DNA from 3 places in the Bradyrhizobium sp. LTSP857 genome. Region 3 is predicted to be linked to each of the others. Evidence: predicted binding sites of a transcription regulator. Region 3 holds the regulator's gene; each other region holds the start of a gene.
The links. The regulator LexA, encoded in region 3, represses DNA repair genes until DNA is damaged. The targets are predictions, from matches to a motif close to TGTTCNNNNTGTGTTCNG.

Region 1 (9,922 bases), 110 kb from region 3:
CATCCGGCCTTCCCTGCGCAGTGGCTTTACGGCTTATGTCGTGATCTCCCCGGGGAGCGATGCACTATTGCCCCCGTCACCTTGCGGATGGCTGATTTGCGTGCCCGGTCGGGCCCGCACATCACCACAAGACTTGGCGCACAGGCTCCGGGCGCCAGGACCACACGATTTTGCCGTACGCGGGCTGCACCGGTCGTTTGCGCCTCGGTAGTTGCTCACGGCGTGAGCCGCCCTGCAAACCACCTTCGCGCCGACGCCGCCCGCGTCCACCACGTCCCATCCCGCGTTCGTGACGATCGCGACAACGCCCCTCGGCCGGGTTGAGATGGCCTCCTATACGATAATCCGAAGTTCTGATAAAGAGAATTATCTTTGCCTGATGTCGTTGACCTTTGCGTGGGTGTTTTGGGCGCCGGGCAGCGCAACAGGTTGTGGGTTGCGTAAGCGCGCTTTCTATTTCGATCCGGCAAACGCCTTCAGCTTCAGAAAAAAGTCCTTCAGAATCGGGTTGCGGTCCACATAGGTCACGTAACGGATCGGATGCCGCCTTTGGTCGACGCTCCAGGTCATCTGATCGGTGAGAACCGGGGCAGGGACGATCACGCTCGGTGCCCACGCGGGATTCAGCAGCCATCCGACCGGCGCCATGTCCCAGATCTCCTTGGCCCAGCCCAGATGATCGGACGAATATTCCTTGAAGCGCATAGCGAGAAACGTGCCGATGCTACCGTGCGGTTCGACGTAGCGCTCGATCTCCGGCACCGTGCTGTGCAGGCGCGAGGTGACGCCCATGCACGGTACCAGAACGAGCGGCACGCCGCTGTCGAACAGCACCTGCGCGCCGCCGACGTCCTGCTTCAGATTGAACTCGATCGTGTGCGGCCATTCCAGCGCATGGCCGCCAAGCCAGACCACCACGATGCGGTCGATGATGTCAGGGGCTTTGAGCAGCGCTGAGGCGACGTTGCTGATGGCGCCGATGGCAATGACGTAGAGCGGATTGTCAGGCGAGCCCGCGCGCGCCCGGGCCACGAGGTCGTCGACGGCGGGCGCCGCCTGCGCCGTCTTGGCCGGACCGACATAGTCAGTGACGCCGCGATGGACCAGGCCTTCGGCTGCGATGTTCAGGCGCTCCAGCAGGCGAAGGATTTCCTGGTAGCTCAGCTCCATGCCGTGGCCGGGACTCTTCGCGCGTGCGTTGAAGAACGGCGCGGCGTAGATCGCCTCGACGTCGAAGCGGTCCTTCGACAGCAGCATCTGCACGAGCGCGAATTGATCGTCGATCTCGTTATAGGTGTCGGTGTCGAGCACGACGCGCACCTTGCCGACCGGCGGCTCGAGGAGTTTGAGGCGGGCTGCGTCCGTCAGTGTCATTGCCGTCTCCCTGGGCCGGGCGTGGCGATTGCGGATCAAGCTTTGGTCCGGCAGACCACGTCCGCGATCTCCTCCATCTGCGCGAACATGTGATCGGGCGCAAGCGCCTGCAACGCGGCCGGCGCGGCATAGCCCCAATTGACCGCACCGCAGGCGATGCCGACGGTCCGCGCCGCCTCAATGTCGCGGACCTCGTCGCCGATCGAGATGACATCCGCCGGGGCGATGCCGGCGCGCCGGATCACGCGGCGAAATTTCGTGGGCTTGCCGAACACCGAGGCGGCGCAGTCAAAATGCGAGAACAGCGCGGCGGTGCCATCGAGCTTCCGCCGTGCATTGGCCTCGCTGTCGGAGCTCACGAGCGCCAGCTGAACGCCGCTGTCCGCAAGCGTCCGCAGCATCGCCTCGACGCCGGCAAACAGCGAGATCTCGGCCGCCGCCTCCGCCTTCAGCCGCCGCGCATGCCGCGCGATCACCGGCAGCTTCCACAGCGGCACCTCGAGTCGGCTGAGGATCTCGCGCGTCGAGGCATGCCGCAGCCCCTCGACATCCTCATCGGCGACGCGGCGAAAGCCGAAGCGGTCGGCGACGTCATTGATGGTGCGCAGGAACCAGGGAAAGCTGTCGACAAGCGTGCCGTCGAGATCGAAGATGGCGAGGGAGTAGGGCATGGGGAAAAGGTCGAGCAGACTGGCGCCGGCAATGCGGTGATAGATGCCATCGCGTGTTATATTGACATTTGCAGAGGTGACAGATGCCAGAGCTCCTAGCAAGGATTACCGTCGACCCGCAGCGTATGCACGGGCGCCCCTGCATTCGTAATTTGCGCATTACGGTTGCCGAGGTCTTGGGGCTGTTGTCTGCTGGACAGTCCCGGGAGAGCGTTCTCCAAGACTATCCGTATTTGGAGGAGGCCGACATTGATGCTGTGCTCGCGTGCCGCGAGCGCATCGAGATCAATCCGGAAATTATGGCTGGCAAGCCAGTCATTAGGGGCACGCGTACGCCAATTGAATTACTTTTACGCATGCTGGCTGCCGGGGTATCCGACGAAGCGATCGTCGCGGAGTATCCGCGGCTTACTGTTGACGACATTCGTGCCGCTCAGGCGTTTGCAGGGAACTATTAAGTGGTCGAAGGCTGTGTATTTGTTGGATAGGGACGCCGTCAGCCAACGTAACGGATGCTCATAGGGCTTGGCTAGGTGACGAGCGCGCTAAGGACACTATGGCAGACTCGGGCTCCACTTGCTCCATGCCTCCGCACTTGCCCCTTCGTCTTTGAGGTGCCTTCGGACACTGTCCGAAAGAACGTCTTCGGAACAGTAGAGGGGAATACCTATTCCACCGTAAAATCCCAAACCTGACAAGTGATCGGCCCACGGGCGAATTGTTGGATCAACGAATGCCATCCGATGTGTAAGCTCATAGATTAGGCCTGCGAGGATAGCTCCAGAATGATCTCGCTCTGAATTCCACTTCATTTCATCTTGGACTACGTACAACGCAGCAACTGCACTTTCCTGACCAATCTCCGTAAGTTCTTCTTTTTCTTCCTTGCTAAGACCTTTGCCAACCAAAACGTGCTTACCTACGGAGATTGTCGCTGTATCTGCTACGCACACCACATCCAGCAACTCGCGCGGATGTTCCGGACATTCTTCCGCACACTTCTGAATTGCTTTATAGAGACGATCCCAATCTCGGTCTCCTTGGCTCAAGTCGTGCGAATGCGATAAGAGCCCAAAGATTGGAGGCCGATTTAATTCGTCGTAGAGAGTCCCGAGCCGGACCGGGGCTTTTCTCTTAATGGCCGAAGCGGTGAGAAAGGCTCGCTTGATGTCTGAGGAGCGCAAGGTCAGCTTGCATTCGAACGCGGCAACAACGCCGCCTGCGAAAACGTATTTTTCGTTTCCCAGGCCTCTCGGATAGCTGGGAGTGAGGACTAGGACATCAACTTGAGGGCTACTGGAGCCGTCGGCGAAAAGTATGCGTCCCTTTGTGACAATACGATAGGTTGCGGGCAACCAATCTCTTAGAATTTCAGCCCAGTCTTCTTCGGCCTGATCGCCAGCCGTTCCGGGATCCTCTTTGCTTCGCGCACGAATGCGAAGATAAGCGCTATTAAGCGACTCCTTCACCGCGCTCATAAGATTGAAGAAGTCGTGCTTTTTCACATTTTGACCTTAGGATAGCAGCCTACTCCGCCGCCTCGCTCGTCCGCCTCCGCTTAGGCTTCCGCGCCTTCGCCAGCACCGGCGCCAAAAACTTCCCCGTATAGCTCCGCGGCGCTTTCGCGATGTCCTCCGGCGGGCCCCAGGCGACGATTTCGCCGCCGCCGTCGCCGCCTTCGGGGCCGAGGTCGATCACCCAGTCGGCAGTCTTGATGACTTCGAGATTGTGCTCGATGACGACGACTGTGTTGCCCTGCGCCACCAGCTCGTGCAGCACTTCCAGCAGTTTCTTGACGTCGTGGAAGTGCAGGCCGGTGGTCGGCTCGTCGAGGATGTAGAGCGTGCGGCCGGTGGCGCGCTTCGACAGCTCTTTTGCCAGCTTGACGCGCTGGGCTTCGCCGCCGGAGAGCGTGGTGGCCTGCTGGCCGACATGGATGTAGTCAAGACCGACGCGGTGCAGCGTCTGGAAGGTTTCACGGACGCGCGGCACCGCCTTGAAGAAATCGGCGGCTTCCTCGACGGTCATGTCGAGCACGTCGGCGATGCTCTTGCCCTTGAACAGAACTTCGAGCGTCTCGCGGTTGTAGCGTTTGCCCTTGCAGACGTCGCAGGTGACGTAGACGTCGGGCAAAAAGTGCATCTCGATCTTGATGACGCCGTCGCCCTGGCAGGCCTCGCAGCGGCCGCCCTTGACGTTGAAGGAGAAGCGGCCGGGCTCGTAGCCGCGCGCCTTGGATTCCGGCAGGCCGGCGAACCATTCGCGGATCGGCGTGAACGCGCCGGTATAGGTCGCGGGGTTCGAACGCGGGGTGCGGCCGATCGGCGACTGGTCGATGTCGATGATCTTGTCGATGTGCTCGAGGCCCTCGATGCGGTCGTGGGGCGCGGCGCCTTCGCTGGCATTGTTCAGCTTGCGGGCGATGGCCTTGTAGACGGTGTCGATCAGCAGCGTCGACTTGCCGCCGCCGGAAACACCGGTGACGCAGGTGAACAGGCCGAGCGGAATCTCGGCCGTGACGTTCTTGAGGTTATTGCCGCGCGCGTTGACCACCTTGATGGTGCGACGATGGTTCGGCGGACGCCGCTCCGGCACCTCGACCTCGAGCTCGCCGGTGAGATATTTGCCGGTGAGCGATTTCGGGTTGCGCATGATCTCGGCGGGCGTGCCTTCGGCGATGATGTGGCCGCCATGCATGCCGGCGCCGGGGCCGATGTCGAGGACGTGGTCGGCGAGCAGGATCGCATCCTCGTCATGCTCGACCACGATCACGGTATTGCCGAGGTCGCGAAGCCGCTTCAGCGTGTCGAGCAGGCGCGCATTGTCGCGCTGGTGCAGGCCGATCGAGGGCTCGTCCAGCACGTACAGCACGCCGGTCAGCCCCGAACCGATCTGCGAGGCCAGGCGGATGCGCTGGCTCTCGCCGCCGGACAGCGTGCCGGAGGAGCGGGAGAGGGTGAGATAGTTGAGGCCGACGTCCAGCAGGAAGGTGAGGCGCTCACGGATCTCCTTGAGGATGCGGCCGGCGATCTCGTTCTGCTGCGTGTTCAGCGCCTCCGGCACGGTCTCGAACCACGCGCCGGCGCCCTTGACCGAGAGCTCCGAGATATCGCCGATGTGCTTGCCGCCGATCTTGACGCAGAGCGACTCCGGCTTGAGCCGGAAACCGTTGCAGGCGCCGCAGGGCACGTCGTGGAAGTATTTCGCCAGCTCCTCGCGCGCCCACTCGCTTTCCGTTTCGCGATAGCGGCGGTTGATGTTGGTGATGACGCCCTCGAACGGCTTCTTGGTGTCGTAGGAGCGGACGCCGTCCTCATAGGAGAACTTGATCTCGTCCTCGCCGGAGCCAAGGAGGATCGCGTTCTGCGTCTTCTTGGGCAGATCCTTCCATTTGGTGGTCAGCGTGAACTTGTAGTGCTTGCCGAGCGCGGTCAGCGTCTGCACGTAGTAGGGCGACGACGATTTGGCCCAGGGCGCGATCGCGCCCTTGCCAATCGGGAGCTCCTTGTCGGGGATGACGAGGTCTTCATCGACATGCTGCTCGACACCGAGACCGCCGCAGGCGGGGCAGGCGCCGTAGGGATTGTTAAAGGAAAAGAGTCTGGGCTCGATCTCCGGGATCGTGAATCCGGAGACGGGGCAGGCGAACTTTTCCGAGAACAGGATGCGTTCCGGCCCGCTCTTGTCGTGGATCTTTGCGGTCTTCTTCTTTTCTTCGACGGGCGCAGCCGCCGGCGCGTCGGCGAATTCGACGACCGCGAGGCCCTCGGCGAGCTTCAGCGCAGTCTCAAAGCTTTCGGCGAGGCGCTGGCCGATATCCGGGCGCACCACGATGCGGTCGACGACGACGTCGATGTCGTGCGGGAATTTCTTGTCCAGCGTTGGAGCTTCCGCGAGCTCATGGAAGGTGCCGTCGATCTTGACGCGTTGAAAGCCCTTCTTGAGCCATTCGGCGAGCTCTTTCCGGTACTCGCCCTTGCGGCCGCGCACGACGGGGGCGAGGAGGTAAAGGCGCGAGCCTTCGGGCAACGCCAGCACACGGTCGACCATCTGCGACACGGTCTGGCTCTCGATCGGCAGGCCGGTGGCAGGCGAATAGGGCACGCCGACGCGCGCCCACAAGAGGCGCATGTAGTCGTAGATCTCGGTCACCGTGCCGACGGTGGAGCGCGGGTTCTTCGAGGTCGTCTTCTGCTCGATCGAGATCGCCGGCGACAGGCCGTCGATCTGGTCGACGTCCGGCTTCTGCATCATTTCCAGGAACTGGCGCGCATAGGCCGACAGCGACTCGACATAGCGGCGCTGGCCTTCGGCATAGATCGTATCGAAGGCGAGCGAGGATTTGCCGGAGCCGGACAGGCCGGTGAACACCACGAGCTTGTCGCGGGGAATCTCGACGTCGATATTCTTGAGGTTGTGCTCGCGCGCGCCACGGATCGTAATTGCGCGCAGGTTTGAGCCCACGTTCTGTTGGCGCTTCGCCTTGATCACTTCATCCATCCTGGTGGTCCTCAAGGAATCCCAAAGGCGCGCGATCGCGCCAACGTAAAAGGCGCGCTTCGCCCGGAACCGGGATCGGCGCCGATGGGTATGTCAGCGAACGTAGGAAGAACGAGAACGGATTTCCAGTGCCCTTCGCGAATCGTCAACGGATTGTTGGGGCGTTGGCGGGAAATGGCAGCAGGAACCGGGTGTGGGCGGCATTGGAACGTGCCGCAAAAACAAAAAGGCCGGCGCGAGGCCGGCCTTTCGTGACGATGTAACGTCGGTAGCGAAGATCAGTACTTCGCGACGATCGGGCCGCTGAAGTGATAGTTCACGCCGACCTGCACGGTGTGGAAGCTGTCCGTGCCCGTGTTGAAGGGGAGACCGATGCCGGAGAAATACGTCGCGCCGCTGAAGCTGCGATAGAGGTACTCGCCCTTGACCGACCACTGAGGGGCAAAGAACGCTTCGACGCCCGCACCGACGGTCCAGCCAGAGCGAAACTTGGTGTCGGAGACGGTCATGCCGAGCGCGCTGAGGCTGAGCTTGTCGTCGATCCAGGCGTAGCCACCGGTACCATAGAACAGAACGTTGTTGACGGCGTAGCCGATGCGGCCGCGCACGGTGCCCAGCGCATCGATCTTGTTGCTCAGGGTAACGCCAAGCGTCGTCACCGAAGCATTGACGTCAGCCCAGGAACCGTCGGCTTCGAGGCCGAACACGACGTTGCCGGTCTGCCAATTGTAGCCGGCGGTGCCGCCGACGAAGCCGCCCTTCACCTTCGGATCGGTCGAGGAATCTTCCCAGGCACCGCCACCGACGATACCGAGGTAGAAGCCGGTCCAGTTGTAGACCGCAGCCATCGGGGCCGGAGCCTTGGTGTAGGGGCGTGCCGCGAGATCGGCGGCCGAAGCCGGAGCGGCGAGTGCGAACAAACAGGCCGAAGCCAACAAAACCTTCTTCATTTTCAACCTAATCCCAGTCCCAGTTTCTGTTGCTGCCTTCCGCGATCGGAAGGGCATCGGACGCGTTGGTCCAACTGATGTCGTACCTACACCATTGAAGCTGCAAGTTGTGTCTCTCAAAAGTCACAACAGACGCAAAATGTAATGGTCACTGACCTATAGTTCCCGCAGGGAACTAAACGGCAAAAGGCCGGCGCGAGGCCGGCCTTCGATTCCCGAATGATATCAGGTGGATCAGTACGTCGCGATGATCGGACCGCCCCACGCGATAGTTGACAGGCCCAGTCGACATCCTGGCTGACGCCTTGGTGTAGGTCGCGACGGGAGCGGCACAGCTACCGATACGCGCCCTATATTCACGGTCGATTTTGACTAGAACAAATCTGGAACAAATATCAGGTCGATGCTATATATGGGGATAACCAAGGGCGCGGCGGGCCGACCGGCGCCCGTGAGCGTATAGGGTCAGCTCAACAGGCACAGATGGCGCGGCGAGCGGGCCCGGCCTTCTAAAATTCAGTGGATTTGGAGCGGAGAGCGGCGATGGCGGGAAGCGTCAACAAGGTCATTCTGGTTGGAAATCTCGGCAAGGATCCGGAAATCCGTCGCACCCAGGACGGGCGGCCGATCGCGAATCTGAGCATCGCCACCTCGGAGACCTGGCGCGACAAGAATAGCGGCGAGCGCAAGGAAAAGACCGAGTGGCACCGCGTCGTGATCTTCAATGAAGGGCTCTGCAAGGTCGCCGAGCAGTACCTGAAGAAGGGCGCGAAGGTTTACATCGAGGGCGCGCTCCAGACCCGCAAATGGACCGATCAGGCGGGCGTCGAGAAGTACTCGACCGAGGTCGTGCTTCAGGGCTTCAACTCGACGCTGACGATGCTCGATGGCCGTAGCGGCGGCGGAGGAGGCGGCAGCTTTGGCGATGAGCCGGGCGGCGATTTCGGCTCCTCCGGTCCTGTCAGCAGCGCGCCGCGCCGTCCCGTTGCCGCCGGCGGCGGTGGCCGCAACAGCGACATGGACGACGACATTCCGTTCTGAGGCTTGAGATCTAAGGCTTGGGAAGAGTCGGCTCGGATCGGGGCAGGAAACGGCCGGCCCGGCTTTCGAGCATCCGGACCAAGAGCGGTCGCGGCGGCTTCGTCGTTCTGGATTCACCAGATCCGTTTGGTCGGGCCGTTCAGCCCGATCCATCTGTTGTCGATCTTCACGCTGGTGATGCTGCCGCTGGCGGTGTGGCGGGCCCACACCCATCGTGTCATCGATCACCGGCGCATCATGATCCTGCTGTTCACGGGCGCGCTGGTGGTGGCGGGCCTGTTCACGCTGGTGCCCGGACGCATCATGCACCGCGTGATTTTCGGGGCGTAAGGGGCGGTTCCGGGCGGCTCATCCGGGGCCTGTCCATGGCGACGGCGCAAAGCCCGTAAGTCTCTGGAAAAACAGTCGGAAAAAGCGCTTCCCGAAAGCGTGCAAGGGTGGTTATCAGGGGGGCGATGCGCTATATGATTCCCAGATAAAACTTCACCGGATTCCCCCTTGGCTGACGACGACAACAAGCCCGGCGACCAGCCGGCGCAACCCTCGGACATTCGCCCCGTCTCCATCTTCGAGGAGATGAAGAAGTCCTACCTCGATTACGCCATGAGCGTGATCGTGGCGCGTGCGTTGCCTGATGCCCGCGACGGATTGAAGCCGGTGCACCGTCGCATCCTGTACTCGATGCACGAGCAGGGGCATACGCCCGACAAGAAGTACGTCAAATCCGCCCGCGTGGTCGGTGACGTCATCGGTAAGTACCATCCGCACGGCGACCAGTCGATTTACGACGCGATGGTCCGCATGGCGCAGGACTTCTCGATGCGCGTGCCGCTGATCGACGGTCAGGGCAATTTCGGATCGGTCGATGGCGATCCGCCGGCCGCCTATCGTTACACCGAAGCGCGACTGACCAAGTCGGCGCTGGCCCTGCTGGCCGATATCGACAAGGACACCGTCGACTTCCAGCCGAACTACGACAACAACGAGACCGAGCCCTCGGTTCTTCCGGCCAAGTTCCCGAACCTTCTGGTCAACGGCGCGGGCGGCATCGCGGTCGGCATGGCCACCAACATTCCGCCGCACAATCTTGGCGAGGTCATCGATGCCTGCGTGGCGCTGATCGACAATCCTGCGCTCACCATCGACGAACTGATCAACATCGTCCCCGGACCGGATTTTCCAACCGGCGGCATCATTCTCGGGCGCGCGGGCATCCGCGCCGGCTACCATCTGGGCCGCGGCTCGGTCGTGATGCGCGGCAAGGTCACGATCGATACCATTCGCAAGGAGCGCGAGGCGCTCATCGTCACCGAGATTCCGTACCAGGTGAACAAAGCGACGATGGTCGAGCGCATCGCCGAACTGGTCAAGGAAAAGAAGATCGAG
Region 2 (9,922 bases), on a different contig from region 3:
GGTCGGCATATTTGAGCTGGTTGCCCATGTTCTTGGGATTGCCGAGATAGAGCTCGGCGCGGATGCCGGCGGTGCGCAGGTGAGCTACCATCTTCTGGTAATCGGCGACGCGGTCGCGGTCGAACACGGTGACGACGACGGGACCGAACTCAGGGCGCGTATCGAGCTTGCCGAGCAGCGTCAGCGCAGCCTGGAGCCGCGACACGCCGATCGAGAAACCGGTCGCCGGCACCGGCTCGCCGCGGAAGCGCGAGACGAGCCCGTCATAGCGGCCACCGCCACCGACCGAGCCGAAGCGCACGGGACGGCCCTTCTCGTCCTTGGTCTCGAGCAGGAGTTCGACCTCGTAGACGGGGCCGGTGTAATATTCGAGGCCGCGCACGACGGACGGATCGATCTTGATGCGGTCTGCACCGTAACCCGACGCCGTGACCAGCTTGGCAATCTCTTCCAGCTCACTCACGCCGGCCTGACCAACTTCGCTCTTGGCCAAATAGGTTTCTGCCGCCGCAATGGCCTCTTTCCAATCGTCGCGTGGTTTGGTGATGGCCAGAACCACGTCAGCTTCCGCCGCGCTCAAATTCGCGCCCTTCGTGAAGTCGCCCTTGCCTTCTTCGCCGCCATCCCACCTGCCGGGACCGAGCAATTTGCGCACTTCGTCGGCAGGAAACTTGTCGAGCTTGTCGATGGCGCGCAGCACAGTCAGTCTGCGCGCGGCGTTCTCATCGCCCGCGAGCCCGATTGCTTCCAGAACGCCGTCGAGCACTTTTCGGTTGTTCACCTTTACGACGTAGGAACCGCGCGCGATGCCGAGCGCCTCCATCGTGTCCGCCGCCATCATGCAGATCTCGGCATCCGCCGCCGGCGTCGCCGAGCCGACCGTATCCGCGTCGAACTGCATGAACTGGCGGAAGCGGCCGGGGCCGGGCTTCTCGTTGCGGAACACGTAGCCGACGCGATAGCTGCGGTAGGGCAGGACCAGACCATCGGTCCCGTATCGCTCGCCGACGTAACGGGCGAGCGGCGCGGTCAAATCGTAGCGCAGCGAAATCCACTGCTCGTCGTCGTCCTGGAACGAGAACACGCCCTCGTTCGGGCGATCCTGGTCGGGCAGGAATTTGCCGAGCGCGTCGGTGTATTCCATCGCCGGTGTCTCCACCGGCTCGAACCCGTAGAGCTCGTAGACGGCGCGAATTTTCTCGACCATCTCGCGCGTCGCCCGGATCGCGGCGGGATCGCGATCCTCGAGCCCGCGCGGCAGCCGCGCCTTCAGTTTCTGGGGTTTTTTGGTCATGTCGCTCGTTGCAAGCTTTGAAAGTCAACGTTGACTTACAGCATAAACGTTGGCTGACAACCCTGAAACGGCGCTTTTCACCTCGCCCCGCTTGCGGGGAGAGGTCGGAATGCGCGCGGAACGCGCGGATTCCCGGTGAGGGGGACTCTCCGCGAATCCGTCTTTCACCACCCCCGCGGAGACTCCCCCTCACCCTACCCTCTCCCCGCAAGCGGGGAGAGGGGAAGAGATCGAGACTCAAATCACCTTTTTGATCCAGCTGTGCGGATCGTTGGTGCGGCCGTACTGGATGTCGACGAGCTGCTTGCGCAGGCCCATGGCGACGGGGCCGGCGACGCCGCCGCTGATCTCGAAATCGCCGCTCACCGAGCGCACCTTGCCGATCGGCGAGATCACGGCGGCGGTGCCGCAGGCAAAAGCTTCCTTCAGCTTGCCGCTCGCCGCATCCTTGCGCCACTGGTCGATCGAATAGGGCTCCTCGCGCACCGTCTTGCCCGCATCCCTGGCGAGCGCGATGATGGAGTCGCGGGTGATGCCGGGCAAAATCGTGCCTAGCGGCGGCGTCGAGAGCGAGCCGTCGTCGAACACGAAGAAGACGTTCATGCCGCCGAGCTCCTCGATGTAGCGGCGCTCGATTGCGTCGAGGAAGACGACCTGATCGCAGCCGTGCTGGATAGCTTCGGCCTGCGCGCGCAGGCTCGCGGCATAGTTGCCGCCGCATTTGACGGCGCCCGTGCCGCCGATCGCGGCGCGTGTGTAATTCTCCGACACCCAGATCGACACCGGCGCAGGCCCGCCCTTGAAATAGGAGCCGACCGGCGAGGCAATCACCGCGAAGATGTATTCGGACGACGGCTTCACGCCGAGGAAGGTCTCGCTCGCGATCATGAAGGGCCGCAGATAGAGGCTGCCCTCGCCGCCCGGCATCCAGGCGCGGTCGATGCGCACGACCTGCTCGACCGCCTCGATGAAGACGTCCTCGGGGACCTGCGCCATCGCCATGCGGTCGGCCGAATCCTTGAAGCGCCGCGCATTGGCGTCGGGGCGGAACAGGTTCACGCCGCCGTCGTCGCGCTTGTAGGCCTTCAGTCCCTCGAAAATTTCCTGCGCGTAGTGCAGGACAGCGCCGGCCGGATCGAGCTGGAAATTGGCGCGCGCCTCGATGCGCGCCTCATACCAGCCGCCCTTGGCCTGGTTGTAGCGGACGATCGCCATATGATCGGTGAAGACCCGCCCGAAGCCGGGGTCCACCAGCTTGGCCACGCGGTCCTTTTCGGAGGTCGGATTGGATGCGGGCTGGATGTCGAATTTCATGCTCATGTCCTTGGCTCCCGCTGCCGATGGCGGCGCTGTTCTGGCGCCGGCCTGCCCTGTTCGGGCCCGGCTGGCTTGATTAGGTTCCTGGCTGGACCACCGCCAGCCTTGTTACGGCCGGTTTCCGTGGCCAGCATGTCGCCGAGGACATGCTTTTGCGGAAGGCGGAAGTCCAGTATGTTTTGCCGAAATGCCGCTCGACAATCGTACGGTAGATCTGATCCGGCCTTCGCCGCCTGTTCGGCACTCTCCGGCCGCCCTTGAAACTGCCACCCGACGCGAAACGATCTAAAATTTCGTGCGGGCTGATCGTTTTGTAACATTGAACCCAAGATACGTCAATATGCCTGACATAAATTTCGCGACTCCCTCTCATGACGCTGCCGAGACCAAGCCGGCCGCGCCCGAAGGAAGCAATTTGCGCTGGGATATCATCGAGCTGCTGTTCTTCGCCTATCGCGATTTCGTCGGCGATCCCGACCAGGAGCTGGAGGCATTCGGCTTCGGCCGGGCCCATCACCGCGTCATCCACTTCGTCTATCGTTATCCCGGGCTCAAGGTCGCCGACCTCCTCGATGTCCTGCGCATCACCAAGCAATCGCTCGGCCGCGTGCTCAAGCAGCTGCTGGACGAGGGCTACATCGTGCAGAAGACCGGCGACAACGATCGCCGCCAGCGCCTGCTTTACACAACACCCAAGGGCGAGGCGCTGGTGCAGAAGCTCGCCGGCCTCCAGACCACGCGGATCACCAAGGCGCTGGCCGAGATGGCGCCGCAGGATGCCGAGACCGTCAAGCGCTTCCTGCGCGCGATGATCGACCGCGAGGATCCGGACAAGGTGCTGGAGACGATCTTCGCCACCGTCAATCAAGACGCAAAGGAGTGACTGTGCCGCTCGCTGCCACGCTCGCCCGCCCGCCGGCGCAACCGGCCGACGATGCCCCGCATCTCCTGCTGGTCGACGACGACCGCCGCATCCGCGATCTGCTGTCGCGCTTCCTCGCCAGCGAAGGCTACCGTGTCACCACCGCCGCAAGCGCGGGCGATGCGCGGTCAAAACTGTTGGGCCTGCATTTTGACCTGTTGATCCTCGACGTCATGATGCCCGGCGAGACCGGCTTCGATCTTGCCCGCTTCATCCGGACATCTTCATCGGTGCCGATCGTGATGCTGACGGCCCGCCATGAAGCCGAAGCTCGCATCGAGGGCCTGCAAATCGGCGCCGACGATTACGTGGCAAAACCGTTCGAGCCGCGTGAGCTTGCGCTGCGCATCAACAACATCCTCAAGCGCGCCGCGCCACCGCCGCAGGCCGCATTGGTCGAGAAAATCGCATTCGGCCCCTACATCTATCATCTCGATCGCGGCGAGTTGCGCCAGGGCGAGGAGGTCATCCACCTCACCGACCGCGAGCGCGAGATGCTGCGCATCCTGTCGGAGGCGCCAGGCGAGACCGTGCCGCGCAGCGCGCTGACCGGCAATGGCAGCGTCAACGAGCGCGCCGTCGACGTGCAGATCAACCGCCTGCGGCGCAAGATCGAGACCGACCCCGCCAATCCCCTGTTCCTCCAGGCAGTGCGCGGCATCGGCTACCGGCTGGTGGCCTCGCCATAAGATCAGAGCGGTGAAACACGACCAATGAGCACGATTGACACCGGCCTGACGCTGCTCCGAAGCGCCGCCGGGCGCGTCTCCGCCGCCAATGGCTGGATGGGCAATGCGTTCAAGGGCTGGATGCCGACCGGTCTCTATGCCCGTGCGCTGCTGATCATGATCGTGCCGATGGTGATCCTCCAGACCGTGGTCGCCTTCGTGTTCATGGAGCGGCACTGGAACACGGTGACGCGGCGCTTGTCGCAGGCCGTGGTGCAGGACGTCGCCAGCCTCATTGACGTCTACAAGGGCTATCCGCAGGACAAGGACCGCGCGCAACTGCGCCGCATCGCCGAGCGCATGCAGCTCGTGGTCGATTTTCTTCCCGTCGGCGACATGCCGCCACCCGGACCAAAGCCGTTCTTCTCGCTGCTCGACCAGACGCTGTCGGTGCAGCTCGGCCGCCAGATCGGGCGCTCGTTCTGGATCGACACGGTTGGCCGCTCCAACCTCGTCGAGATCCGCATCCAGCTCGACGATGCCGTGATGCGCGTGTTCGCCCAGCGCAGCGCCGCCTACGCCTCGAACTCGGAAATCTTCCTGTTCTGGATGGTCGGCACGTCGTCGATCCTGCTGATCGTCGCGGTGCTGTTCCTGCGCAACCAGATCAAGCCGATCCTGCGGCTTGCCGACGCCGCCGAAAGCTTTGGCAAGGGCCGCGAGGCACCGAACTTCAGACCGCGCGGCGCGCGCGAGGTGCGGCGCGCAGCGGTCGCATTCCTGGAGATGAAATCGCGCATCGAGCGCACGATGGAGCAGCGCACCGCGATGCTCGCCGGCGTCAGCCACGATCTGCGCACCATCCTGACCCGCTTCAAGCTCGAGCTGGAGCTGATCGGCGACAGCCCCGAACTGGAGGGCATGCGCAAGGACGTCGACGAGATGTCGATGATGCTGGAGGACTACCTCGCCTTTGCCCGTGGCGATTCCGGCGAGCAATCGCAGCCGACCGACATGGCGCAGGCGCTCGAGGAGCTGCGCAGCGACGCCGAACGCCACGGCCATACCGCGACCGTGACCTTCCACGGCCTGCCCGTGGTGACCGTGAAGCCGGCCTCGTTCAAGCGCTGCCTCGCCAACCTCGTCACCAATGCCGCACGCTACGGCAAGAGCATCGCCATCACCGGCCAGCGCGATCACCGCTATCTGACCGTCACGGTCGACGACGACGGCCCCGGCATTCCCGCCCATTTGCGCGAAGAGGTGTTCAAGCCGTTCCTGCGGCTGGACAACGCCCGCAACCAGGACGAAGGCGGCACGGGCCTGGGGCTCGCGATCGCCCGCGACATCGCCCGTTCCCATGGCGGCGACATCACGCTCGGCGACAGCCCGATGGGCGGATTGCGCGCGAGCGTGCGGATTCCGGTTTAGCCGAACGTAGCCCGGATGGAGCGAAGCGTAATCCGGGACTTTACACGACGGAGATAGTGTCCCGGATTTTGCTTCGTTCCATCCGGGCTACGATCCTACTTACTTTGGCAGCAGCGCTTTCAGCTTGTCGACGTCGCGCACGTTCATCTTGAAGCCGCCGGGCATCACGATGTCGCCGGGCTTCTGATCGGGCTTGCAGGCCCCCACCCATTTGGCTTCGAGCGTCATGGTCGTGTCGCGCCCTGCGCTGCCGGCCGGGCCGCCCTGTGCATGCGAGGAGGTCTTCACCATGTAGGCCGAGTTGAAGTCGCCGACGATCTCGGCATGCGAGGTCGTGGTCATGCCGGCGACGTTGCACTCGGAATCGCTGACATAGCCGGTCGACGTCTTCTTGATGTCCTGCTTGGAGCAGATCTGCTTGGCCATCGGGGAGACGTTGTTGTTCATCTCCTTGTCGACGGTCTCGTCGGTGCAGTGCTGCATGGTCATTTCCGGCATCGCCGAGCCGCTCCTGACCATCTTCAATTCCCACAGACCGGCCTTGCGCACCGGCATATCGTCGGCGCGGGCCGCGCCTGCCGACAACACGAGGCAAACGACTGATCCGAGCAAAGCAAGCTTGCGCGTCATGCGGGAGACTCCCGGCTGAGATGTCTTCTTTTTCTCGGCGTTATCCTGGCGCTACGAGAACGCCTCAGTAGAGCGTGCGGATCGGCCGGTCGGCCGCGCCATAGGGCACCCAGCGGCAGGCAAACGAGATGTAGCCGCCCTCATAGGCCTGCACCGCGAGGAATTTGACCACCTTGTCATACCGCGCGCAGTGATCGACCGCGAGCTGCCGCGCATCGGCCTGGGCCGCCAGCGAATAGGCGATGATGCCGCCGGTGTCGTTGCCCTTGAAGGGTGGCACCGGCAAAATATCGGCGCGCGCCGACTGGCTCGCCATCAGTCCCAAGGCAAGAAGGCCCGCGGCCGCAATGATTCGCATTCCCGTCACTCCGATTGGTTGGCGGTAGTTTACGGTGCCGGCGCGGCGGTGGAAAGAACCGAACGCCGGCTGCTGCGACGTTCCGGTCAACTCGTGGCTAAGTGTTGCCGCGCTGCACTTGACCTGCCCCGGCCTTCGCGGCACCGTTCGGCCTCCGCAGATCATGCTGTCTGGATTGCCCATGCGCGCCTCGACCTCACTGAAATCGCTCCGTTTTGCCGCTGTGCTCGGCCTCATGTTCGGGGCGCTGTCGCTCGGTGAAGCCCGGGCCGCCAATCCGCTGGAGCTGAACTTCTGGCTGAGCGGGCCGCGTTATGACGGCCGCGTCGCCGATTGCGAGAAGGCGCTGCCGACGATCGCCACCCAATTCTGGGAGAAGGAAAGCTCCTTCTGGAATTCGTCGTTGAAGATCGAGGGCTTCTCGGCCGTCCACGAGACCGCGTTCCGGCCCTGGGCGTCCGACAATATCCCGCGCCGCTACTGCTCCGGCGAGGCCATGCTCAATGACGGCAAGATGCGCAAGGTGCACTTCTCGATCATCGAGGATGGCGGCTTCGCCGGTTACGGCCAGGGCGTCGAATGGTGCGTGGTCGGGCTCGACCGCAACTGGGCCTACAATCCGTCCTGCCGCGCGGCAAAGCCCTGATTCGGACCGATCAAGCGGCCGAACGGTCGCCGCTCGAAATTTGTTCTTGTAATGTTCCTATCGCCTGCTAGGCTCTTTTGCACAGTCTAGTTGAGGGGCGTCGCCATGTTTCATTCCAGATTGCATTCGTTCTCCCGCCTGATGATCTCGCTGACCCTTGCCCTCCTCCTTACGGCCGGGCTGGTTGGACTCGCCGGCAGCGCGACAGCGCAGGACAGGCGGCAGAACACGCCCGGCGAATTCGATTTCTATGTGCTGTCGCTGTCCTGGTCGCCCTCGTTCTGCGAGGAAGCGGCGGAGCGCGGCGGGCGCTCGCAAATCCAGTGCGGCGGACGGCCCTACGCTTTCGTGGTGCACGGCCTGTGGCCGCAATATGAGAACGGCTTTCCGGAATATTGCCAGCGGCCGTCGCCGCGGCTGAACCGCAACATCGTCTCCTCGATGCTCGATTTGATGCCGGCGCCGGGCCTGATCTTCAACGAATGGGACAAGCACGGCACCTGCTCCGGGCTCACCGACCGCAATTATTTCGAGACCATCCGCAAAGCCCGCGCCGCGATCAAGATTCCGGCCGAGTATCTCGACCTATCGCAAGCCAAGACGGTGGCCCCGGCCGAGGTCGAGGAAGCCTTCATCAAGGCCAATCCCGGCTTGAGCAATGCCGCCGTCTCGGTGACCTGCAACCGGACACGGCTCTCCGAGGTCCGCATCTGCCTCAGCAAGGATTTGCAATTCCGCGCCTGCGAGGAGATCGACCGCCGCGCCTGCCGCCGCGACCAGCTGACGATGCCGCCGATCAGGGGTGGATAGAGCCGCACCGCCCCGGAATGACAGCAGTTACTTTCATCGCACGATGTCGTAACTCTGCACCATGAACTACCGTCACGCCTTTCACGCCGGCAGCTTCGCCGATGTCATCAAGCACATCGTGCTCGCGCGCATCCTGACCTATTTGCAGGACAAGCCGGCCGCGTTCCGCGTCATCGACACCCATGCGGGCGCCGGCCTCTATGATCTCGAGAGCGATGAGGCGAAGCGCGGTGGCGAGTGGCTGACGGGGATCGCGCGGCTGATGCAGGCGCGCCTCTCGAACGACACCATCGCGCTGACGAAGCCCTATCTCGACATCGTCCGCGCCTACAATCCGAAGGGCGAGCTCAAGGCCTATCCGGGCTCGCCGCTGATCGCGCGCGGCCTGATGCGGCCGCAGGATCGCCTCGTCGCCTGCGAGCTCGAGCCGAAAGCGCGAAAGGCGCTCATCGACGTGCTGCGCCGCGATGAACAGGCCCGCGTGGTCGATCTCGACGGCTGGGTCGCGCTGCCGGCCTTCGTGCCGCCGAAGGAGCGCCGCGGACTCGTGCTGATCGACCCGTCCTTCGAAGCGAAGGACGAGTTCGAAAAGCTGGGCGCGGCCTTCTCCACAGCCTTCGCGAAATGGCCGACCGGTATCTATGTAATCTGGTATCCGGCCAAGAGCCGCCGTGCCACCGACGCGCTGGCGCAATTGGTGGCGCGGACCGCAGCCGCAGCAAAGTCGCCGGCAAAATGCCTGCGGCTCGAATTCAGCGCCGCACCGCAGATTGACGGCGCACCGCTCACGTCCACCGGGCTGTTGATCGTCAATCCGCCCTATACGCTGCAAGGCGAGCTGAAGACGATCCTGCCCGAGCTGGAAATGCCGCTCGGCCAGGGCGGCGCTGCCAGATTCCGATTAGAGGTGCCGAAGCCGTAACACTCCGGCATTCTTGGGAAAAATATGCAGTAACCGTAGTCAATCTGCAAAGAACCGTATTATGCTGTTTCCGTGACTGGCTTTACGTTCCGCTTCCGCGAATGGTTGCGGCGGAGTGAAGGCCTAAGAAAGATCCAGTCGGACCGAATGGTCTGCCCAAGGATGGCCAGCTCCCGGGCTTCGTAAGGCCCGGTCATGCCGCGACGCGCGTCTGCGTTGTGGCGGAGGAGCAATGAGGGGGAGTTTCCCGATGGCCATGACGGGAACGGTCAAGTTCTTTAACGGCGAGCGCGGCTACGGCTTTATCAAACCGGACGACGGCGGTCGCGATGTCTTCGTTCACATCACCGCTGTGGAGCGAGCGGGACTGAAGGATCTTGCCGAAGGACAGCGTATCACATTCGAGGTCGAACCGGACAAGAAGGGGAAGGGGCCAAAGGCGGTCAATTTAGTGATCCTCTCCTAGCGGGCCTCACTCAAAAAAAATCTGGCGCAAAAAAAAATCCCGGCCGCGAGCGGCCGGGAGGCTGTTGTCCGGTATTTTCTTATTCGCCTATCAGAAGTGATAGTTCACGCCTGCGCGCACAACGCTGGCGCTATAGCCGTTTGACACGCCTGTAATTGCGAACTGGCTCGTCGACAGATCGATGTAGAGGTATTCGAGCTTCGCGCTCCAGTTCGGCGCGAAGCCGACTTCCGCGCCAACACCGGCGGTCCAGCCGGCGGTGGTGTGCGACTCCGTCCAGCCAAATGTCTGCGCGCGGAGTTCGCCGAAGGCGAGGCCGGCGGTGCCGTAGAACAGGACGTTGCTGAAGGCGTAGCCAGCGCGGCCGCGCAAGGTGCCGAACCATGGATTGGAGAACTTCCACGGCGCGAAAGTGTCGTCGGCACCAGCGGCCTGGATGTCACCCTCGACGCCGAACA
Region 3 (9,922 bases):
GTGGTCGAGCACGTCCTCGAACATCTTCACGAGTGATTGATCGTCGGCATTGCGGATGTAGTGGCCGTTGAGGTTTTCCAGCTTGGCAAAATCGAAGCGGGCAGCCGCCCGGCCGACGCTGGCGAGGTCGAACGCCGCGATCATCTCCTCGGTCGAGAAGATCTCCTGGTCGCCATGGCTCCAGCCGAGCCGGACCAAATAGTTGCGCAGCGCGGCCGGCAAATAGCCCATGGCGCGGTAGGCATCGACGCCGAGCGCGCCATGGCGCTTGGACAGCTTTGAGCCGTCCGGGCCGTGGATCAGCGGGATGTGGGACATGTTCGGGAGCGTCCAGCCCATCGCATCGTAGATCTGCTTCTGGCGCGCGGCATTGATGAGATGGTCGTCGCCGCGGATCACATGGGTGACACCCATGTCGTGGTCGTCGGCCACCACCGCGAGCATGTAGGTCGGGTTGCCATCGCCGCGCAAAAGAACGAGGTCGTCGAGGTTCTCGTTCTGCCAGACCACGCGGCCCTGGACCTGGTCCTCGATCACGGTCTCGCCGGTCTGCGGCGCGCGCAGCCGGATGGTCGGCTTGATGTTGTTGGATGATGGCGCCGTGGCCGGGTCGCGATCGCGCCACATTCCGTCATAGAGGCGGGTGCGGCCCTCCGCGCGCGCCTTCTCGCGCATGGCCGTGAGCTCTTCGGGGGTGGCGTAGCAGCGATAGGCCTTACCGTTGGCGAGCAGCTGCTCGGCAACCTCGCGGTGGCGGGCGGCGCGGCTGAACTGGTAGATGACGTCGCCATCCCAGCCGAGCTCCAGCCACCTCAACCCGTCGAGGATGGCGCCGATCGCAGCCTCGGTGGAGCGCTCCCGGTCGGTGTCCTCGATCCGGAGCAGCATCTTGCCGCCGTGCTTCTTCGCATAGAGCCAGTTGAACAGCGCCGTGCGGGCGCCCCCGATATGGAGGAAGCCGGTCGGGGAGGGAGCGAAGCGTGTGACGACGGAATCGGTCATTCTTGGCAGGGCCTATGCATTGGAGGCGGTGGTATATAACAGGACCGGAGCATAACTAAAGCCCGGCAGCGGACCGCTTAAGGCCTTGGCTCAGCCAAGCGAATTTGGCAGAAGGGCCGCTGATTTCCCTACAGGATTTTCGTAATGACAGAACCGGTGGCGAACGAGGTTGGGCGCGATTTCATTCGTGACATCATCCAGGCTGACCTCGATCAGGCCAAATACAAGGAGATCGTGACCCGGTTCCCGCCGGAGCCGAACGGTTACCTGCATATCGGCCACGCCAAGTCGATCGCGCTCAATTTCGGCATCGCCCAGGAGTTTCCGGGCCGCTGCCATCTGCGCTTCGACGACACCAACCCGGTCAAGGAAGAGCAGGAATACATCGATTCCATCCAGGCCGATGTGCACTGGCTCGGCTTCGACTGGGGCAAGAACCTGTTTTTCGCCTCGGACTATTTCGACCGCCTGTACGAGTGGGCGGAAAAGCTGATCCGCGACGGGCTCGCCTATGTCGATGACCAGACCCAGGAGGAGATCCGCACCTCCCGCGGCACGCTGACTGAGCCGGGCCGGAATTCGCCGTTCCGCGACCGTACGGTGGATGAAAACCTCGACCTGTTCCGCCGCATGAAGGCCGGCGAATTCCCGAATGGCGCGCGCGTGCTGCGGGCCAAGATCGACATGGGGGCGGGCAACATCAATTTGCGCGATCCCGTGCTGTACCGCATCCTGCATGCGCATCATCCGCGCACCGGCACCAAGTGGAGCATCTATCCGAGCTACGACTACGCCCACGGCCAGTCAGATGCGATTGAGGGCATCACGCATTCGATCTGCACGCTGGAGTTCGAGGACCACCGGCCGCTCTATGACTGGTTCATCGAAAAGCTGCCGGTGCCGTCGAAGCCCCACCAGTATGAGTTCGCGCGGCTCAACCTGACCTACACGCTGCTGTCGAAGCGCGTGCTGACCCAGCTCGTGCGCGGGGGCCACGTCGCGGGCTGGGACGATCCGCGCATGCCGACCATGGCGGGCATGCGCCGCCGCGGCGTGCCGCCGGCAGCTCTTCGCGAGTTCGTCAAGCGCATCGGTGTTGCCAAGGCCAACAGCGTGGTCGATGTCGGCATGCTGGAATTCTGCATCCGCGAGGAGCTGAACCGTACGTCGCAGCGGCGCATGGGCGTGCTGCGGCCGCTCAAGGTGGTGATCGAGAACTATCCGGAAGGGCAGACCGAGGAGCTTGACGCGATCAACCATCCCGACGATCCCTCGGCCGGCACGCGGAAGATCAATTTCGGCCGCGAGCTCTATATCGAGCAGGACGATTTTATGGAGAACCCGCCGAAGAAGTTCTTCCGCCTGTCGCCCGGCAACGAGGTGCGGCTTCGTTACGCCTATTTCGTCAAATGCACCGGCGTGATCAAGAACGACGCTGGCGAGGTGGTGGAGCTGCGCTGCACCTATGATCCCGCGACCAAGGGCGGCAACGCGCCCGACGGCCGCAAGGTCAAGGCGACCATGCACTGGCTGCCGGCGGCGACGTCGAAGCCTGCGGAGATCCGCATCTACAACCAGCTGTTCGCCAACCCGAGTCCGGACGCTTCGAATTTCGCCGCCGATCTCAATCCGCAGTCGCTGGAGATTTTGGCGGACGCCCGGATCGAAGCATCGGTTGCCGAGAGCAATTTTGCCGAGCCGATGCAGTTCGAGCGCCAGGGCTATTTCGTGCGCGACAAGGATTCGACGCCCGGCAAGCCGGTGTTTTCGCGGACGATCGGCCTGCGTGATACGTTTGCGAAGGAAGTCGCGAAGGGCTGAGGTTTCACATGACGGACGAAGCCGCCGCCATCGTTTCCACCATCATCGCGAAATGGTGCGCCGGCTTCGCAAGGCTCGACGCCGTCGCGCTGTCGTCGCTCTATGCGAAGAATGCGTTCTTTTTCGGCTCCAACCCAAAGCTCTATCGGGGCAGGGACGGCGTCGCCGACTATTTCAACGGTCTGCCGCGATGGCGCAAGCCGAGTGCGGCGTTTTCCGAGGTGAACGCGGCACAAGCGAGCCCAGACCTCATCAACATGGCCGCGATCGTGTCGTTCGACCTCGCCGGCGAGCGGGCGGAGTTCTCGGTCAAGATGAGCTGGGTCATCCTGCGCGAGGACGGCGACTGGAAGATCGTCAATCACCACGCCTCGTCGCAGGCGCCGCTGATCTGACGGGGCACACGGCATCGTCATTCCGGCGCAGGCAACGAACGCGCTCCCCGCGCGTTGTGTGGGTCCCCAATTGAGGATTCCCCCATGCAGAACATCGCAGAGCATATGGAAGTCATCGGCGCCGATGGCGTCCACATCGGCACCGTCGACAAGGTCGAGGGCAATCGCATCAAGCTGACCAAGAAGGACAGCGGCGAGGGCAGCCACAAGGGCCACCATCACTTCATCGACAAGGGGCTGGTCGCCGATATCGAGGGCAACAAGGTCCGGCTCTCGGCCAAGGCGGCTGTCGCCGTGACGATGGAAGAGGAAAAGTAGGGCTTTCCGCCGCCCGTTCCTGATCCGTACCGCTATTCGCGCAACCGCACGTTCCGATAGCCTCCGCCTCCGTCGCGTATCGCAAGGTGCAGGGGAATGGCGGAGCCGGGCCGGCCCGTACGGTCCCAGGGTGTTGCGGGGACTTGGCCTGTCGGCCGGGCCGCGTCCGCCGGCGGCTTTGTGCCGGCGGGTTTTGGCATTTGGCCTGCGCTCGTCGAGACGTTGCGCCAATGGGTCCACGCCGAGGCCGGCGCCGGGCGGCTGTTTCCATGGGTGCCCATCGCCTTCGGCTGCGGTATTGCACTCTATTTCGCCGCTGATCATGAGCCGGTGCTCTCTGTCGTTGCCGCGACGGCGGTCGCGCTCACGCTTGGCGCTGTTCTGTTGCGGCGGAGCCGACTGTTTGCGCCCGCGATCATGATCGCCGCGGCCGCGGCCGGCTTCGCGATGGCGACTTGGAAAACGGCGCGCATCGACCATACCGTGCTGACAAAACCGCTCTATTCGGTGTCGGTGTCGGGCTTCGTCGAAACCCGTGACATCCGCGAACGCACCGACCGCTTCGTGCTGCGCGTCACGGCGATGGAGACCCAGCGCGGCGACGTCAGACTGGAGCGCGTTCGTCTCTCCGTGCGCAAGGGGACCGCGCCCGAGGTCGGTAGCTTCGTGCAATTGAAGGCGCGGCTGATGCCGCCGCTCTCGCCGTTGCGCCCCGGCAGCTATGATTTCTCGCGCGACATGTTCTTCCAGGGCATCGGCGCCTCCGGTTTTGCGATGGGTGCAATCACGGTGGCGGCGCCGCCTGAGACCGGGGGCATCAGGCTGCGCTATGCCGCGATGATGCAGGGCCTGCGCGACGCGATCGATGCGCGCATCCGCGCCACGCTCGACGGCGACAACCGCGCGATCGCGACCGCGCTGCTCACCGGTCGCCGCGATGCGATCACGACGCCCGTCAATGATGCGATGTTCATCTCAGGGCTAGGCCATGTGCTGTCGATCTCCGGCTATCACATGGCGGTGGTCGCCGGCGTCGTCTTCTTCGCAGTCCGCGCGCTGCTGGCGCTCATTCCGGGACTGGCGGTCGGCTTCCCCATCAAGAAATGGTCGGCAGCTGCCGCGCTGTTTGCTGCCGCGTTCTATCTGCTGCTGTCGGGCGCGGAGGTCGCCACCCAACGATCGTTCTTCATGACGGCGGTAGTGCTGATCGCAGTCATGGTCGACCGCCGCGCCATCACGTTCCGCACGCTGGCGGTGGCGGCACTGATCGTGCTTGCGGTTGCGCCGGAAGCGCTGGTGCATCCGAGTTGTTTGATGTCGTTCGCAGCAACGCTCGGGCTCGTGGCACTGGTGCAAATCGGCATGCCGAACCTATTCGCCTCGCCCGATCATTCCGCCACCGCGCGCATCGCAATGTGGGGCGGACGCGAGATCGCGATGTTGTTCATGGCCTCGATGATCGCGGGGCTTGCGACCACGCCCTATGCCGCCTTCCACTTTCACCGCGTCACGCCGTTCGGCGTGCTCGCCAATCTAGGCGCAATGCCGGTGGTCTCGGCGCTGGTGATGCCTGCCGGGCTGTTGGGATTGCTCGCGGCGCCCTTCGGGCTCGACGGCGTGTTCTGGTGGCTGATGGGGATCGGTATCGACTGGATGGTCGCGGTCTCGCGCTGGGTGGCGGCATTGCCCGGTGCGGTCGGCCACATCGGTGCCTTCGGCACCGCGCCCCTGATCGCGGCGAGCCTCGGCCTCATCCTGATGGGGCTGCTGCGGACGCCGCTGCGATGGTCCGGCGCGCTGGTGCTGTTCGTTGCGATCGTCTGGGGTTTGTCGGTCCGGCAACCCGACATCCTCATCGCCGGTGATGGCCAGAACGTCGCGGTGCGGGGCAGGGACGGGCAGCTGCATCTGATCAGGACGAGCAAGGACAATTTTCTGCTCAAAGAGTGGCTCGCGGCCGATGCGGATCCTCGCGATGCAGGCAGCGCCTCGCTCGCTAACGACGTCTCGTGCGATGACTCAGGCTGCGTGACGCCGCTTGCCGACGGGCGCCTGGTCGCACTGGCGCTGCGCATCGACGCGCTGGCCGATGATTGCAGCCGCGCCGCGCTGGTGGTGACGGCGCGGCCGGCGCCGCCGGATTGCGCGGCCATGGTGGTCGATCGGCCTCGCCTCGCGAGCCAGGGCGGGCTGGCGCTGACGCGGCGTGGCGACGGTTTTGCGGTTCAGGCGGTCAAGGCCAGGGGCGCAGATCGTCCCTGGTCGCCGGTGATCCCCGGCGCGGCAGATTATGACGGCAGTCTTGCGCCGAAGACGGCCGCGCCCCGCAGCAACGACGCAACGCCATCTGAGACCGACTTGCAGGCCGAGGATTGAGCGGACGGGCTACAGGTACCAGGCTAACATCGCTTCAAGCCCAGCGCTCCCGATCACCGGCAAGACCACCATCTGGCTCAGCCCGGCTGCGCGAGCCCCCACGGCCGCGATCGAGCCGTCCTGCGCGAGGTCGTCGTTGAGCGCGGGCATGCCGGTGGTCCAGGCCCCGCCGATGCTGCCTTCGCCCCTGGCGATGGATCTTTGCGCATAGAGCGCGGCGAGATCGGTCTGCGCGCTGCAATCGCCGGCGCGAAACATCAGCCCCGAACGGGCCTCGTTCGGCACCCAGATCTCGAAGCGTCGCGCAATCGGGGTTGCCTGTGCGGACAGGAATGTCAGCACCCAGGTCTGGTCGGTGCCGGTGCGATAGGGCACGCCGACGCCGAGATTGATCCCGACCTTGGCGGCGTCCTCCCAGCGCAGAAAACTCTTGGCGTCGTGCAAATCCTTGATGATCAGCGGCAGCCCGGCTTTCCAGGTGCGTCCGGGCAGGCCGAAGCCGCGCGGAAATTTGGTGTGGCGGGAGTTGAACTCGAACATGTCGGCGCTGCCGTAATAGCCGTCGACGAGGCCCATCTCGTGCGAGACTTCGGCATCGTTGTGCCAGAGCTCGACCGCGCCGACATGGGCCTCGTCGTCGCCGCAGAACAGCACCATGACTGCTTGCAGGAATTCGCCGGCAAACACCGGCACCGCGACGCCGCAGGTCAGACCAGCCTCGATGGCCTGGTCGGTTCGCTTGAAATAGGAGTTGGCGAATTTGGTGAGGATCACGGGGTGGCCGGCGGCCCAGGCCTTCCCGGGAAGCCCCTCGTCATATCGGAAGCGCAAATCTTCGCTCGCGGCCTTGAACGCGGACAGGCCTTCGCTGTAGAGGCCGCCGCCAAATTCCAGCCGCATCCGCGTCCGGTCAGGCACCCAGAGTTCAACGACGCGAATGAAGGTCTTCATCGAGCCTGTCCGCCGCCTCGAGCCGTGAGCAGCATCGGCGATTTGTCAGCAGAACGGACGTTCAAAATTCAGGCAGGGCAGCGGAAACTTCGTGCGGTGGGGAAGTGCGGCGAGCAGATGTTATTCCAGGGCCGCAAACCACCCCATCTCGCCGGCCTCGGCCGGCGATGGACATTTCAATCCTGGCGCCGACCTGGCGGCCGGGATGGTGGTGTCAGCCGATCGGCAGGCGAGTGATCGTTGGCTGCCTGTCGGCGATCTGCGGCTTGTGCTCGCGCTCGCCCACCTGTTGGGTCACCGGCAATTGCAGCACGGTTGCGCGCTGGCCTTCGACGAGCTGCGTCACCAGCACGTATTTGCCGTCGGGGAATTCGATCGCATCATGGTGGCGATCGGGAATGTGCGGATCGACCTTGCCGAACTTGCCGACGCGGGAGTTGATGGTGCGCGTCCAGATCCAGCGATTGTCGTAGCGGACGCTGTCGGCGAAGGCGAGCTCCGTTCCCGGCAGCAGGCAGACCGCGACGGAGGGATCGGCTTCGGAGGCGAAGCCGCGCGTCGAGGTGCCGCGGAAGGTTGTCGTGACGATCGTCTCGCCGACTTCTGCGGGACGCGTCGCGACGGCGTGCAGGCTGTAGTCACACATCGGGTGCTCCTCATTCAGGATAGAGCACCCGCGCCTCTTCTGAGGCGCAGGCCTCTATCAGAGTGGAAGCCTGCAAGCTTATGCTTGTTTGTGGGCAAATCTGCGGCTCGCATCCGCAGCGGGCAATCACATTATCTTTTTCAAATGCGCTGGGAACAAAGCCTGCTCCCGTGCATTTTGGGAGCTTCGACGTCAGCGGCCAGCAGGTGCCGACCAACCCGAATATTGCCAGGCCGGTTGCGCCGGCTCGACCGCGTTGCGGGCATTGCGGAATTGCTCGCTGGTCGTCGCCTGCGGTGCCTTGCGCAGATGGTGCTGCGACTGCGCCGCAAACGCTTGCGACGCTGATGCTGTGATCAGCGCCATCGTGACTGTGCTCAGAATGATCTTGCGCATGGGTGTCTCCTCGGTCTCTCAAAGCCTGCGAAGCGGTGTGTGCTTCGTTGTGGCGTGCCGAGGATGTAGCGCTGGAGAGGTGGCCGGATAATCTGTGCAAAACCAGAAACACTATCCAGCGGGAGCGGACAATCGTCCGCTCCAATCGTTAATGGGCGGCCGCCAACAGGCGGTGCGCGGAAGATTGAGATTATTGTTTAAGCATGACCTTTTCGGAAAACCGCTGCGCACTTTGCGCTAACGCGGCCCTTCGGGTCCGGGTCATGCTCAGTACTTCCGGTACAACCCGATCAGCTTGCCCTGAATCTTCACCCGGTTGGGCGGCAGGATGCGGACCTCATAGGCGGCGTTCGCCGGCTCGAGAGCGATCGAGGCGCCACGCCGACGGAAGCGCTTGAGCGTCGCCTCCTCGTCGTCGATCAGCGCCACTACGATGTCGCCGGTATCGGCGGTCTCGTTGCGTTGGATCAGCGCCATGTCGCCGTCGAGAATGCCGGCCTCGACCATGGAATCGCCGCGCACTTCGAGCGCGTAATGCTCGCCCGAGCCGAGCATATCAGGCGGTACGCTGATGGTGTGGCTGCGGGTCTGCAACGCCTCGATCGGCGTGCCGGCCGCGATGCGGCCCATGACGGGCACCGCAACGGGGCGCTCGCCGTCGTCCGCAGGCGCGCCGGAGCTGGTGCGGACCTTGCCGAGAGTGCCTTCGATGACGCTCGGGGTGAAGCCGCGGCGGCTGCCGGCGGCGGCCTGGAGCTCCGGCAGCTTGATCACCTCGATCGCGCGGGCGCGGTTGGGCAGGCGCCGGATGAAGCCGCGCTCCTCGAGCGCGGTGATCAGGCGATGGATGCCCGATTTCGAGCGCAGGTCGAGCGCGTCCTTCATCTCGTCGAAGGAGGGCGGCACGCCGCTTTCCTTCAGCCGCTCACTGATGAACCGCAGAAGCTCGTATTGTTTGCGCGTTAGCATCTCGACCAAAATCCCCCGGTTGATGTCGTTCGATTCCGAGACGTTCAATTCAGCGATAAGCCGCTACATGCTCGAAACAAATCATGAACGGACACTATATGTTCGATATGTGTTCCGCAACTGCTTAATTTACCGTGAACGCCGCAATGTTCGCGGAACGCATGTGGTCCAGGCGTTCAGGCCGGTAAGCGCAGCACCTCGCAGGGCGTGCCTGCCTCGGCCTTCGGCGCGAACGGCGCGCGCACGAGAAGTGCCTGTGCCGCAGCGAGATTCGCAAGCAGCGAGGAATCTTGATGGTTCACGGGATGGGCGATGAGCGTGCCGTCGTCGCGCACCTCAAGCCGCGCGCGCAGATAATCCTCGCGCTGGTCATTGGCGCCGACATCGCGGCCGAGCAGGGCGCGTTCGCGACGGTGATGAATCACTTCGCGGCCCGACAGCGCACGAATCAGCGGGACCATGAACAGGAAGCCGCAAACGTAGGACGACACGGGATTGCCGGGCAGGCCGATCACGCGCATTGCCCCCAACCGCCCGTGCATCATCGGCTTGCCCGGCCGCATCGCGATCTTCCAGAACGCCATCGAGATACCTTCGGCATTCAGCGCCGGCTGCACCAGGTCATGATCGCCGACCGATGCGCCGCCGGTCGTGATCAGGATATCTGCGCCGCTCTCGCGCGCGCGGCGGATGCCGGCCGTGGTCGCCTCCAGCGTGTCGGCGGCAACGCCGAGGTCGATGGTATCAGCACCCTCGCGACGGGCGAGCGCATGCAGGGCGTAGCCGTTGGAATAGACGATCTGGCCATGGCCGGGCGTCGTGCCCGGCATCACCAGTTCGTCCCCGGTGGCGAGAATCGCGACCTTCGGACGGCGGCGGACGGCAAGCTGCGGGTGGTTCATGCCGGCGGCGAGCGCGAGGTCGCGCTCGGTCAGCCGGGTGCCCTTGCGCAGGAGCACGTCGTCCTCGCGAAAATCGATGCCGGCGGGGCGGATGTGCCGCCCGGTGATGGCGGCCTCCTTGATCGCGATGCGCTTGCCGTCCGCGA

Region 1: uvrA (excinuclease ABC subunit UvrA) is a predicted target of LexA. The motif match lies at 6,642-6,659, and genes of this name have one in related genera.
Region 2: UP06_RS16180 (ribonuclease T2 family protein) is a predicted target of LexA. The motif match lies at 7,308-7,325, and genes of this name have one in related genera.

What each region holds. Positions count from the first base shown of each region.
Region 1 covers NZ_JYMS01000046.1:354,143-364,064, reverse strand. Annotated here, with positions in the region: gene UP06_RS31135 (nucleoside hydrolase) at 454-1,374, opposite strand; gene UP06_RS31130 (HAD-IA family hydrolase) at 1,410-2,045, opposite strand; gene UP06_RS42480 (DUF433 domain-containing protein) at 2,129-2,503, shown strand; gene UP06_RS41165 (DUF6602 domain-containing protein) at 2,600-3,550, opposite strand; gene uvrA (excinuclease ABC subunit UvrA) at 3,573-6,545, opposite strand; gene UP06_RS31110 (outer membrane protein) at 6,824-7,495, opposite strand; gene UP06_RS31105 (single-stranded DNA-binding protein) at 8,039-8,536, shown strand; partial or broken gene UP06_RS31100 (DUF2306 domain-containing protein) at 8,624-8,866, shown strand; gene gyrA (DNA gyrase subunit A) at 9,035-9,922, shown strand, end outside.
Region 2 covers NZ_JYMS01000026.1:426,214-436,135, forward strand. Annotated here, with positions in the region: gene hisS (histidine--tRNA ligase) at 1-1,294, opposite strand, end outside; gene UP06_RS16145 (branched-chain amino acid aminotransferase) at 1,532-2,614, opposite strand; gene UP06_RS16150 (MarR family winged helix-turn-helix transcriptional regulator) at 2,952-3,494, shown strand; gene UP06_RS16155 (response regulator) at 3,491-4,222, shown strand; gene UP06_RS16160 (ATP-binding protein) at 4,247-5,632, shown strand; gene UP06_RS16165 (DUF3617 domain-containing protein) at 5,732-6,262, opposite strand; gene UP06_RS16170 (hypothetical protein) at 6,327-6,620, opposite strand; gene UP06_RS16175 (hypothetical protein) at 6,802-7,266, shown strand; gene UP06_RS16180 (ribonuclease T2 family protein) at 7,372-8,076, shown strand; gene UP06_RS16185 (23S rRNA (adenine(2030)-N(6))-methyltransferase RlmJ) at 8,138-8,998, shown strand; gene UP06_RS16190 (cold-shock protein) at 9,249-9,464, shown strand; gene UP06_RS16195 (outer membrane protein) at 9,555-9,922, opposite strand, start outside.
Region 3 covers NZ_JYMS01000046.1:462,067-471,988, reverse strand. Annotated here, with positions in the region: gene gltX (glutamate--tRNA ligase) at 1-1,002, opposite strand, end outside; gene UP06_RS31635 (glutamine--tRNA ligase/YqeY domain fusion protein) at 1,147-2,823, shown strand; gene UP06_RS31630 (YybH family protein) at 2,832-3,218, shown strand; gene UP06_RS31625 (DUF2171 domain-containing protein) at 3,303-3,536, shown strand; gene UP06_RS31620 (ComEC/Rec2 family competence protein) at 3,633-5,912, shown strand; gene UP06_RS31615 (GAF domain-containing protein) at 5,922-6,863, opposite strand; gene UP06_RS41730 (hypothetical protein) at 7,078-7,509, opposite strand; gene UP06_RS31605 (hypothetical protein) at 7,702-7,905, opposite strand; gene lexA (transcriptional repressor LexA) at 8,173-8,874, opposite strand; gene UP06_RS31595 (molybdopterin molybdotransferase MoeA) at 9,051-9,922, opposite strand, start outside.